Granulimonas faecalis: one gene and its partner. The protein of the gene in region 2 interacts with the protein of the main gene of each other region in a pairwise test. Links are inferred from orthologs where the notes say so. Each region holds a gene or a part of one and is shown on either strand. Other genes may lie near its edges.

Region 1 (5,328 bases), 600 kb from region 2 along the record:
GGGCGTCGCGCCGAAGGCCGCGGCCAGGCGCCGGGCGCACTGGTACACGGAGCCGTCGGTCTCGGCCGCGAAGTTGTAGGTGCCCCGGGGCAGCTCGCAGACCTGGGTGAAGGAGTCCGCCAGGTTCTGAGCGTAGGTGAGGCAGCGGCGGTCGTGGACCTTGAACGAGGCCGGGGTGCCGGTGCGCACGGCCTCGAGCACCTGGAGCGCCACGTTGGGGCTCGGGCGCACGCCGTGGAGGGGCATGCCCATCATCCAGGAGAGGCGCAGGGTCACATGGTCGACATCGGAGGCGGCGAGCCAAGCGTCCACCTCGGTCTTCTGGCGGCCGTAATGGGAGTGGCTCTCGGGCTCGGCGTCCTCGGCGAAGGGCGCGCCGGAGGTCTTGGCGTTGAAGGTCTGCTCGGTGGTGATGAACAGGAACCTCGCACCCTTGTCGCGGCACACCTCGGCTAGGGCGATGGGCGACTCCACGTTCACCCGGTGGGTCATCTCGGGATCGTTCTCGCAGAGGGCCGTGGCGGCCACGGCGGCGGTGTGGAGGAGCAGGTCGAAGTCCAGCGCCGAGAAGTGCGCGCGCACGGCCTCGGGGTCGGCGAAATCGACGTCGGCGCGGGTCACGGGCACGATGTCGAACCGGTCCGCGTTGTACAGGGCCACGAGGCTCGCGATGTAGCCGTTGGCGCCGGTGATGACGAGATTTCTCCTGGACATGGGGTCTCCTTCCAACGACGGCGGCGTCCCGCCGCCACGTCAGTCGCCGATGAAGTTGGTGCGCACGCCCGGCTCGTGGAGCGGACGGTCGACGCCCGCCTCCTGGCCCGCGGCGATGCAGCGGAGCATCCAGGCCATGTTGCGGCCGAGGGTGCGCATGGTCTGCAGGCCCTCGGCGTCGCGGCGCACCTGCTCGGGGCTGTTGCCGTGGACCATGTTCCAGTACTGGGACGGCACCACGGGCATATTGTTGATGAGGAAGTACTGGTTGAGCCGCTCCAACGTGGCCGTGGTGCCGGCGCGGCGCGCGCTGCACACGGCGGCCGCCGGCTTGAAGGCCAGGCGGTTGGAGGCCGCGTAGAACAGGCGGTCCATGAACGCGCAGAGGCCGCCGTTGGCGCCGGAGTAGTAGACCGGCGAGCCCACGACGAGGCCGTCGGCCCCCGGCAGGAGCTCGATGACCTCGTTGACCACGTCGTCGACGGCGCAGAGGCCCGTCCGCTTGCAGCGGCCGCAGGCGAGGCAGCCGGAGCGCACCGAGGCGCCCACGTTCTTGACCTGGGTCTCGACTCCGCACTCGTTGAGGACGCCGGCCACCTCGTTGAGGGCGGTGCGCGTGCACCCGCCGGCGTGGGGGCTCCCGTTGATGAGCAGGACCTTCATGACAGACCTCCCATGGTGTGGGGTGCGGCTACGAGCGCTTGCGGGCGGTGCGGGCGCGGCCGCGGGGCGCGCCCTTGCCCCTCTTCTCCTTGCCGGGGCAGTCCATGTTCACGCAGATGCGCCAGGGGCCGCGGTCGGTCTCCACCTCCACCACGGGGGCCCCGCAGTGGGGGCAGGTCTCGCCCGTGGCCGACAGCTTGCCGCGCTGGGGCAGCGGGTAGCTCACACCGCACTCGTCGTAGTTGGTGCACCGGATGAAACGCTTGCCGGTCTTCTCGCTCTTGTGGGCCACGAGGTCGCCGTGGCGGCCGGCCTCGGCGCACACCGGGCAGGTGCCCACCACGACATCGGGCTCGCGGTTGGTGGGACACACGGGGTTCACGCACTGCTCGTAGGGCTTGGAGCGGAACGGCCACACCTTGAGGCGCGGGGCGCCGCACTCGGGGCACGGCTCCTCGAGCGGCTCGATCTTGTCGGTGTTGCGGCCCGGCACCGGGTAGGTGACGTCGCAGTCAGGCCAGCCCATGCAGCCGATGAACCGGGAGCGGGTCTTGGCGGAGTTCTTGAGCACGAGGTCCTTGCCGCACTTAGGGCAGGCGCCCACGCGGGCGTCGGCGGTCACGGCGTCGGCGATGGCCTCACCGAGGTCGTCGGTGTGCTCGATGAGGTCGTCCATCATGCCGGCAAGCAGCGCGCGGGAGCGGTCCACCACGGCGGCCTCGCTCGTGGCGCCCTCGGACACGCGGGTCATGTCGTCCTCGAGGGTGCTCGTCATCTCCGGCGTGGTGATGGTGGGGGCGAACCGGTCGAGGGCGTCGATAATGGCCATGCCCAGCTGGCTCGGCTCCACGGGGTTGTTCTTGAGGTACTTCACCTGGAAGAGGCGGTCGATGATGGAGGCACGGGTGGACTTGGTGCCCAGGCCGCGCCTCTCCATCTCCTGGATGAGGCGGCCCTGGCTGTAGCGCGCCGGCGGCTCGGTCTGCTTGGCCTCGCAGGCCACGTCGCGCACGGCTACGGCGTCGCCCTCGGCCATGGCGGGCAGCTGCTCGTCCTTCTTGAGGCCGTAGGGGTAGATGGCGCGGTAGCCCTTGGTCTTGAGCACGTCGCCGGAGGCCAGGAACGGCTGGCCGGCCACGTCGATCTCCACCTTGGTGCCCTCGATGACGGCGGGGCCCATGAGGGTGGCGAGGAAGCGGCGGGCGACGAGGTTGTAGAGCTTCCAGGCCGCGGGCTCGAGCTTGTCGGGGTCGGCCGGGGCCGTGGGGTAGATGGGCGGGTGGTCGGTGGTCTCCTGCTTGCCGCGGGTGGCCTTGACGGGGCCGCCCGAGAGGATCTGGTCGACCACAGGGGCGTAGGCCGGCACCTTCCTGAGGGCCTTGGCCGTGGCGGCGAGGTCGAGCGACGACGGGTAGACCGTGTTGTCCACGCGGGGGTAGGAGATGAGGCCGTCCATGTAGAGCGACTCTGCGAGGCGCATGGTGCGGCCGGGCGCGAGCCCCTCGGCCGCGGCCGCGGCCTGGAGCGACGTGGTGTTGAAGGGCGCGGGGGGCTTGGAGGTACGGCTCTTGCGGGTGACGGCGCACACGGTGCCCTCGGTGGCCCCCTTCACGGCGGCGAAGGCCTCCTCGGCCTCCTCGGCCTTCCAGAAGCGACCCTTGGCGTGGGAGATCCTGAACTCCTCGCCGTCCTTCTCGCCCATGCCCTGGATGACCCAGTAGTCCTCGGGCACGAACGCCTGGCGCTCGCGCTCGCGCTCCACCACGAGGGCGAGCGTGGGGGTCTGCACGCGACCGGCGCTGCGCACGTTGCCGAAGCCGCCGTAGCGGGCCATGGTGAGGTAGCGCGTGAGGGCGGCACCCCAGATGAGGTCGATGTACTGACGGCTCTCGCCGGCGTCGGCGAGGTCCTGGTCGAGCTCCACGAGGTTGTCGAAGGCGTGGTCGATCTCGGCCTTGGTGTAGGCGGAGTAGCGGGCGCGGGTCACCGGGACGTCGGGGTTGACCATGCGCACCTGGGAGAGGGCGTCGGAGCCGATGAGCTCGCCCTCGCGGTCGAAGTCCGTGGCGATGACCACCTCGTCGGCCTTCTTGGCCAGGTTCTTGAGGGCGCGGATGATGCCCTTCTCGGCCGGCTTCTTCTCCACCGGGGCCCACACGAGGTACGGCAGGCTCGGCACCTTCCAGCCCTTGATGTCGATGCCGTCGGGCAGGTAGGGCTTGCGGGGTTTCTTGGGGGTGCCGTCCTTCTTGAGACCGCCGTCGAACGGGGGCCTCGGCAGGGTGTCGGGGACGTCGGCGGCCAGGACCTCGCCGTCCTCGTCCACGGCGAACCAGCCCTCGCCGTCGGCGTAGTGCAGCTCCCGCGGGAAGTCGGGGGCCAGGATGTGGCCGCGCAGGCCGACGGCCACCCAGTCGTCGCCCCCGCGGCGGAAGCGGTAAACCGGCGTGTCGTAGACCTTGTCGTTCTCGGGCCTCCCGGACTCGCTCAGGAGCCGGGCTATCTGCTTGGCCGCGTCGTTCTTCTCGGCGATGACGAGTACCACGGCTCTCACTCCCTCATAGGTTCAAGGGGGCCCGCCCATCGTGCGGACCCCCGGCGGTTGCGGTTCCTCTAGTCGTCGGCGCGCTCCGCGTGGAGCTCGTAGTCCTCGCGGGTCCACCGGAGCGACTCCGGCCCGTCCTGCCGCACCAACACCACGCGGGCCACGGCGAGGGACGCCTCGTAGAGCATGACGAGCGCGGCGAACATGAAGAACATGGTAACCGGGCTGGCGTCGGGCGTGACCACGGCCGAGAAGACCAGGAGCCCGACATAGATGAAGCGCCAGTTCTCGCGGAACGTCTTGTAGGTCACCAGGTGCAGGATCGACAGGTAGAAGATCACGAGGGGCACCTGGAAGGCGATGCCGAAGCCTATCTCCAGCAGCATGATGATGGAGATGTAGTCCTCGGCGTTGGGCAGCACCGTGGCGAAGGCGCTCGACTGGTCGATCATCCAGCCGAAGGCCGCCGGCAGGATGACGAAGTAGCAGAACACCATGCCGAGGAAGAACAGCGCCACCATGGCCCCCACCGTGGGCACCACCCAGCGCTGCTCGTTGGGCTTGAGCGCCGGCAGGAAGAACGCCAGGACCTCCCAGATGATGATGGGGCACGTGATGATGACGGCCGCGAAGCAGGCCACCTTGAAGCGGATGGTGAAGCCGCCGAGAGAGCTCATGATGGCGAGCTTGCCGCCGTTGGGCAGGAAGCCGCGGATGGGGTCGATGACGATGTCGATGATGGTGGGCGTGGCCATGTAGACGGCCACGGCGCAGACGACGACGGCCACCACGATGATGGTGAGCCGGCGGCGCAGCTCGCCGAGGTGGTCCATCAAGGGCATGCGTGCGGGTCCGATGGGCATGGGCGGACGGGAGCGCTAGGCGCGGCTCCCTCCCTCCTCTCCGGCTGCGGGGTCTGCGGCCCCGGCGGGTGCCGGGTCCTCGGGGGCGGCGGTACTGGGATCGGCCGCGGGCGCCTTGGGCGCGAGGCCGTAGAGGGAGGCGGCGCTGCGGGGGTTGGCCCCGGGCTCGGAGGCGGGAGCCGCCTCGGACTCGGGCTCCTCGGCCGACGCGGGAACGGCGGGCGCATCGGCCGCGTCGTTCGCGGCCGCGGCGGCGCCGCCGGCCGCGGCCCCGTCGCGGGCGGCCTTCTCGGCGGCCAGGCGCGCCTTGCGCTCGGCGAAGGTCTCGGCGCTCCGCCGGGTGAGGTCGGCCGCCTCGATGTCGGCGTCCTCGTCGGTGGCCACCTTGGCCTTGACGCCGTCGGCACCGGCGGAGGCCGCCTTGGTCATGGGATCGATGACCTCGGACTGGACCACCTTGGTGACCGAGTCCTGTGCCTCGCGGAACTGCCTGAGGCCGCGGCCGATGGTGCGCCCCATGCCCGGCAGCTTGTCGGGCCCGAA
Region 2 (6,002 bases):
GCGCGCCGGCACCGTCATCTTCGCGGCGTCCGTGATCATGTGGGTGCTCCTGAACTTCGGGGCCACGGGCTACGTTGGCGAGAACGTGGACGGGTCGTTCGCCGCCGTCGTCGGCCGCGCCATCGCGCCTGCGCTGGCACCCTTCGGCTCCGGCGACTGGCGCCTCGCCGCGGCGCTCCTCGCCGGCATCTCCGCCAAGGAGGTCGTGGTCTCCAGCCTCTCCGTGCTGTTCGGCGTGAGCGGCACGGCCGTGGGCACGGCGGCCCTCCACGACGCCCTGCTGGGCATCGGGTTCGGCCCGGCCAACGCCCTGGCGTTCATGACGTTCTGCCTGCTCTACGTGCCCTGCATCGCCACGATCGCCACCATCAGGAGCGAGAGCGGCTCGTCGCGCTACGCCCTGTTCGCGGTGGTGTTCCAGCTGGCAGTGGCCTGGGTGGTGGCCTGGCTCGTGTTCCTGGTGGCCGGGTCGCTGCTGGGCTGAGCGGGCCGCAGCCTGTGCGTGGGGGAGGGTCTGTCCGACGGGGGCAGGCCCTCCCTATCTGTGCCGCCGTCCCGGTAGGCCTCAGGGACGAACGTCCAGGCGGTGTCGACGGACGGGTCGAGCTCCGGCAGCCCCTGCCAGAGGCGCTTGGGCATGAGGTGCACGCGGAGGTCGTAGCCGCGCTGGTCCCTGCCACGGCCGGGGAGGGACACGGCGTCGTAGAAGCCCTTCCAGAGGGCGCGGACGTAGGCCTCCTCGCGGTGGGTGTCGTCCAGCCTGCGGCACGCCTCGCGCGCCGCCTCGCCGTCGAGGCGCACGAGGGCGAGGCGGCCGCCCTCGTGCAGAACGGCCGAGCCGTGGGCCGGGTCGACGATGCAGAACCGCTCGGTGCCCATGCGGCGGCGGAAGTGCCCGGCCACGAGGGGCACGACGTCCGCCTTGGGGCGGTAGACGGCCAGGTACTCGCCAGTGGACAGACGCGAGAACCGGATGAACTGGCGCGCGTGCTCGCACTCGCCGGCGGCGGCCGTGGCGAGTTCCTCGGCCCGGGCGATGGCCGGGTCGCTGTTGTGGGTGCCCACGGCCGGCCCCCAGGTGAAGCCGCCGCGGAGGTAGCGGTGCAGGGCCTCCGCCATGTCGGGTTCGTCCACCATGGACGCCACGAGGCTCACGAGGTGCCGCGGGGAGTGCACGTAGCGGGGCAGGCCGCGCCCGGAGGCCATGGGGGCCGTGGCGGCGAGGAAGCCGTCCAGGACCCGCTGGGCCACGGCGGGGTCCGTCCCCACGGCGGCGGTCGCCTCCCCGAGCCGGGGCTGCCCGGCACCCTCCGCCTGCAGGCGCACGGCGTCGGGGCGCAGCCGGGCCAGGTAGGCGGCGCCCACGGCCGTGAGCACGCCCTCGGCGCTGGCCTCGCACGAGAGGCAGAGCGGCCCCCGGGCCCCGAGGGCCGCTAGGTCGCGGAGCACCTCCGGGGGCAGGGTGGCCTCAGAACAGGGCGAGCTGCCCCTCGGCGGCGCGGCGGGTGCGGTTGTAGCGGGAGCCTCGGGCATCGGATACCACCTTCTCCCGTATGAGCTCGGGGTCGGCGGGGCTTCGCGGGTCCCTCTTTCCCCCGCAGGTGAGGAAGTGCCGGGCGCGGCGCAGGGTGAGCCGCAGGCGCTCGAGGTCGTCGAACCCCAGGTGGTGGCTCCTGCGGGCGCGGCAGATCTTGCGGGCGCCCTCCGGGCCGATGCCCGGCACCCGCAGGAGCTCCTCCTTGGTGGCCGTGTTGACCTCCACGGGGAACTCGTCGATGTGGGCGAGGGCCCAGGCGAGCTTGGGGTCCACGTCCAGGTCCAGGAAGGGCGCCTCGGGGCTCACGAGCTCGTCCGCCGTGAATCCGTAGAAGCGCATGAGCCAGTCCGCCTGGTAGAGGCGGTGCTCGCGGCGCAGGGGCACCGGCGTCTCGGGGTGGGGGAGCCGGCCGTCCTCCACCACCGGCATGTAGGCGGAGAAGAACACGCGCTTGAGCCCGTAGGTGGAGTAGAGCGAGGAGGACAGCTTGAGGATGCGGTTGTCGTCCTCGGGGGAGGCGCCGACGATGAGCTGGGTGGACTGCCCCGCCGGGGCGAACGGGGCCGGGGCGCCGGGCTTGCGGCCGCCGCGCCTCCGGAGGCCGCCGCGGGCGCCGGGGAGGCCCCTGGGCGCCGGCGGGAGGTCGGGCCTCACCGTCGAGAGGTGCGAGCCGCCGCCCAGGTAGCCGGGGCCCGTGGCGCCGAGGAGGCGCTCCCGCTCCATGGTGTCCCGGATCTGGCGCATGGGGGAGAGCACCGTGCCCGCGCGCTTCTCGGGGCAGAGGGCCTCCAGCGACCCCGAGCTGGGGAGCTCGATGTTCACGGAGATGCGGTCCGCCAGCCGTCCCAGGGCGTCGAGAAGCTCGGGGGAGGCGCCGGGGATGGCCTTGGCGTGGATGTAGCCGTTGAAGCGGTGCTCCTCTCGGAGGAGCCGGAGGACCTCGATCATGCGCTCGCACGTGCGGTCGGCCCCGCCGAGCACCCCGGAGCTCAGGAAGAGCCCCTCGATGTAGTTGCGGCGGTAGAAGTCCATGGTGAGCTGCGCGAGCTCCGCCGGCTCGAACGTGGCCGTGGCGTGGGGGTTGGAGCGGCGGTTGACGCAGTAGGCGCAGTCGTAGGAGCAGGCGTTGGACATGAGCACCTTGAGCAGGGTCACGCAGCGGCCGTCCGGCGTGAAGCTGTGGCAGCACCCCGCGGCGCTCGCGGCGCCGAGGGACCCCTCCCGCGGCCCGCGGTCCACGCCCGACGACGTGCAGGCCGCGTCGTACTTGGCGGCGTCCGCCAGTATGGTGAGCTTAGAGAGGGTGTCCACGCCGCCTCCTGGTAGAACGGGTGTTCCTTCTCCTCAGTATAGCAGGGGCAAACGGATGTTCGGCCGCGATCAGAACTCGGCGAACCTCGGCCCGTGCACCACGCAGAGGTCCCGCCCGCTGGCGAGCTCCGTGACCTTGGCGCGGAACGCCTCCTCCTCGCCGGCGCGGAAGTCGCAGGTGAGCTGCACCTCGTCGGTGAAGATCTGGCCCACCACCTTGCCGCCGGCGTCTCTGGCCATGCGTCGCACCTGGTCGTACCAGGCGTAGGGGATGCAGCAGGCGACGCGGGTCACGGGCCGCATCTCCACCACGATCCCCTGGGAGCGGGCTTCCTCCACGGCGCCCGCCACGGCGCCGCCGTAGGCGCGCACCAGCCCGCCGGGCCCCAGGAGCGTGCCGCCGAAGTAGCGGGTGGTCACCGCGCAGACGTCGGCCAAGCCGGCCCCGCGGAGCGCGTCGAGGGAGGGGAGGCCCGAGGTCCGCTGGGGCTCGCCATCGTCGCTCGCGCGCTCCTTGCCCGAGGCCAGCACCCAGGCCGGCACGTGGTGGCGGGCGTCGTGGTGGAGGGCGCGCACCTCGTCGACGAACCCCTCGGCCTCGGCCTCCGTCTCCACGTGGCGCAGGGCGGCGATGAAGCGGCTCTTGCGGTCAACGAGCTCGAAGACGGCCTCGGTTTCGGGTTTCAGGGTGAGATAGGTCTTCACGGGGCGCTCCTCGGGGTGTCGTCGGTCTGGTGCAATGCTATACTGCTTGGTCGCGAAGCGGGCCGGACGGCCGCGCCCCCTCTCCGGGGGTGAGGAAAGTCCGGGCTCCATAGGGCAAGATGCCGGCTAACGGCCGGGCGGAGCGATCCGACGGAAAGTGCCGCAGAAAAGAAGACTCCCACTGGCCCGCAAGGGTTAAGGGAAAAGCTGAAACGGTGGTGTAAGAGACCACCAGCACCCCGGCAACGGGGTGGCTTGGTAAACCCCATCCGGAGCAAGCGCAAATAGGAACGCCATGGGTTGGCCCGACCCGCGTTCGGGTTGCGCGCGAGAGAAGGACCGCGGCGACGCGGCCTCGAGATAAATGGTCGTCTATTACAGAACCCGGCTTACAGGCCCGCTTCGCACCTTCTCGCACACAGGCCCGCCGCCCCCACGGGGACGGCGGGCCTTCCCCGTGGGGCCCGTGCGGAGGGGCTCAGGAGAGGCCGGCCACCTCGGCCTCCAGGGCGTCCATGTCGCCGGTGAAGTGGAAGGCGTGCATACCGGCCCGCTCGGCGCCCACGCAGTTGACCGCCGTGTCGTCCACGAACAGGCAGCTGGCCGGCTCCACGCCGAACCGCTCGCAGAAGCGCAGGAAGATGATGGGGTCAGGCTTCATCATGTGCTCCTCCGCCGAGACGAGCGCGCCGTCCGCCACGTCGCACAGCGGGATCCTCGGAGCGAGCTCCGAGCGGAACCTCGAGCTCACGTTGGAAAGGATGTAGACGCCGTAGCCCCGCTCCTTGAGGCGCCGGCCGAGCTCGTTGACCTCGGGGATCACGGCCTGCATGGAGGGGAAGCGCCGGAGGGCCTCGGCCGCCGCGCCGTGGAGGCGCTCCGGTAGGGCGTGGCAGGCCTCCATGAGCACCGTTTCGGGGCCGAACACGCCGGCGTCGGAGAGGGTCCAGGCGCTCCCCTTGAAGAGGGCCTCGAGCACCAGCCCCGCGTCCTCGTCGTTGTCCGTCACGTTGCGGGCGTAGACCTCGGGCTCCCACCTCAGGAGCACCCCGCCCATGTCGAAGACGACGTTCCGCACCGTGCCCGTTCCCTGTGGCGCCATGGCCCCTCCTCGTTCGCTCCCGTGCCTTCGGTCACGGCTCCCAGTGTATCCCCAACGGCCGCGCCCCCCTGCCCGGTGCTACGCTGGATGGGCGAAACCCCGGCTTCGAGAGAGGTATCCCATGGCACACGTACCTGCCGACTCCGTCACCGCCCAGGACCGCGAGGCCTGGCTCGCCCGCTTCTCCCGCGAGCGCGCCAACGTCGTGGCCAAGAACGCCGTCACCTCCGTGGGCATCCGCGCCGCCGCCCGGGTCCCCGAGGGTGTGGCCGCCAACGCCATGGGCTTCGACGTCGAGGTCCCCCAGGGCGACCGCTGCGACCAGCAGCGCTCCGGGCGCTGCTGGATGTTCGCGAGCCTCAACACCATGCGCCAGGCCGTCATCGAGCGCCTCGGCCTCAAGACCCTCGAGCTCTCCCAGAGCTACCCGCTCTTCTTCGACAAGCTCGAGAAGGCCAACTGGTTCCTCGTGAACGCGATCGACACCGTCGACGAGCCCCTGGACGGCCGTCTCGTGTCGTACCTGCTTCAGGACCCCGTGGCCGACGGCGGCCAGTGGGACATGTTCCGCTCCATCGTCAAGAAGTACGGCGTGGTGACCAAGGAGGCCATGCCCGAGACCGCCTGCTCCCGCAACACGTCCGAGCTCGACCGCTACCTCACGCGCTACCTGCGCGGCTGCGCCATGCGCCTGCGCCGGGCCCACGGGGAGGGCGCCGACGCCGCCGAGCTTGACGGCCTGCGCCGGGCCATGATGGCCGACGTCCACTCCATGCTCGTCACCTGCCTCGGGGAGCCGCCCGCGAGCTTCGAGGTGCGCCTGCGCGACAAGGACGGCAGGCTCGTGCTGCACGGCACCTACACGCCCCGCGAGTTCTTCTCCGACGTGGTGCAGATGGACGTGGACGCCCTCGTCTCGTGCATCAACGCCGAGACCGCCGACAAGCCCCTCATGCACGCCTTCACCGTCGACCGTCTCGGCAACGTCGTGGAGGACGGCGGCGTGCGCTACCTCAACCTCCCCATGTCCCGCCTCAAGGAGCTCGCCGTGGCGCAGCTCCGCGACGGCCGCCCCGTGTGGTTCGGGTGCGACGTGGCCCAGAGCTACGTGCGCGACGAGGGCATCATGTCCTGCGGCGCCCTGCAGGTGGACGAGCTCTTCGGCTTTGCGGTGGAGGGCTGCATGGACCGCGAGGAGCGGCTGGACTACGGCGAGTCCGTCATGACCCACGCCATGGTGCTCGAGGGCGTGCGCCTCGACGCCGAGGGGCGCCCCGAGGTCTGGAAGGTCGAGAACTCCTGGGGCAAGGATCACGGCCGCGAGGGCTTCGACACCATCACCGACGA

The links. The genes of interacting proteins can lie anywhere in the genome.
Region 1: the proteins of OR600_RS04225 (region 2) and OR600_RS01535 interact in binary tests that used the Escherichia coli proteins (3 or more experiments, as listed by UniProt). The link is inferred for Granulimonas faecalis from one-to-one orthologs.

Annotation. Positions count from the first base shown.
Region 1 is NZ_BQKC01000001.1:331,928-337,255, reverse strand. Bases 1,165-4,280 are described here. They hold OR600_RS01535 (DNA topoisomerase I), read right to left. Parts: upstream 3,923-4,280; coding sequence 1,406-3,922; downstream 1,165-1,405. Other genes in these bases: tatC (twin-arginine translocase subunit TatC), read right to left, coding at 3,991-4,280; OR600_RS01540 (flavodoxin family protein), read right to left, coding at 1,165-1,377. In the rest of the region: OR600_RS01545 (SDR family oxidoreductase), read right to left, coding at 1-714; more of OR600_RS01540, read right to left, coding at 754-1,164; more of tatC, read right to left, coding at 4,281-4,785; OR600_RS01525 (Sec-independent protein translocase subunit TatA/TatB), read right to left, coding at 4,801-5,328. UniProt on the Escherichia coli protein: Releases the supercoiling and torsional tension of DNA, which is introduced during the DNA replication and transcription, by transiently cleaving and rejoining one strand of the DNA duplex.
Region 2 is NZ_BQKC01000001.1:927,777-933,778, forward strand. Bases 1,736-4,592 are described here. They hold OR600_RS04225 (IMPACT family protein), read right to left. Parts: upstream 3,554-4,592; coding sequence 2,918-3,553; downstream 1,736-2,917. Other genes in these bases: OR600_RS04220 (putative DNA modification/repair radical SAM protein), read right to left, coding at 1,736-2,848; OR600_RS04235 (HAD family hydrolase), read right to left, coding at 4,032-4,592. Outside these bases: feoB (ferrous iron transport protein B), read left to right, coding at 1-484; OR600_RS04215 (TIGR03915 family putative DNA repair protein), read right to left, coding at 394-1,449; more of OR600_RS04220, read right to left, coding at 1,469-1,735; more of OR600_RS04235, read right to left, coding at 4,593-4,655; OR600_RS04240 (C1 family peptidase), read left to right, coding at 4,777-6,002.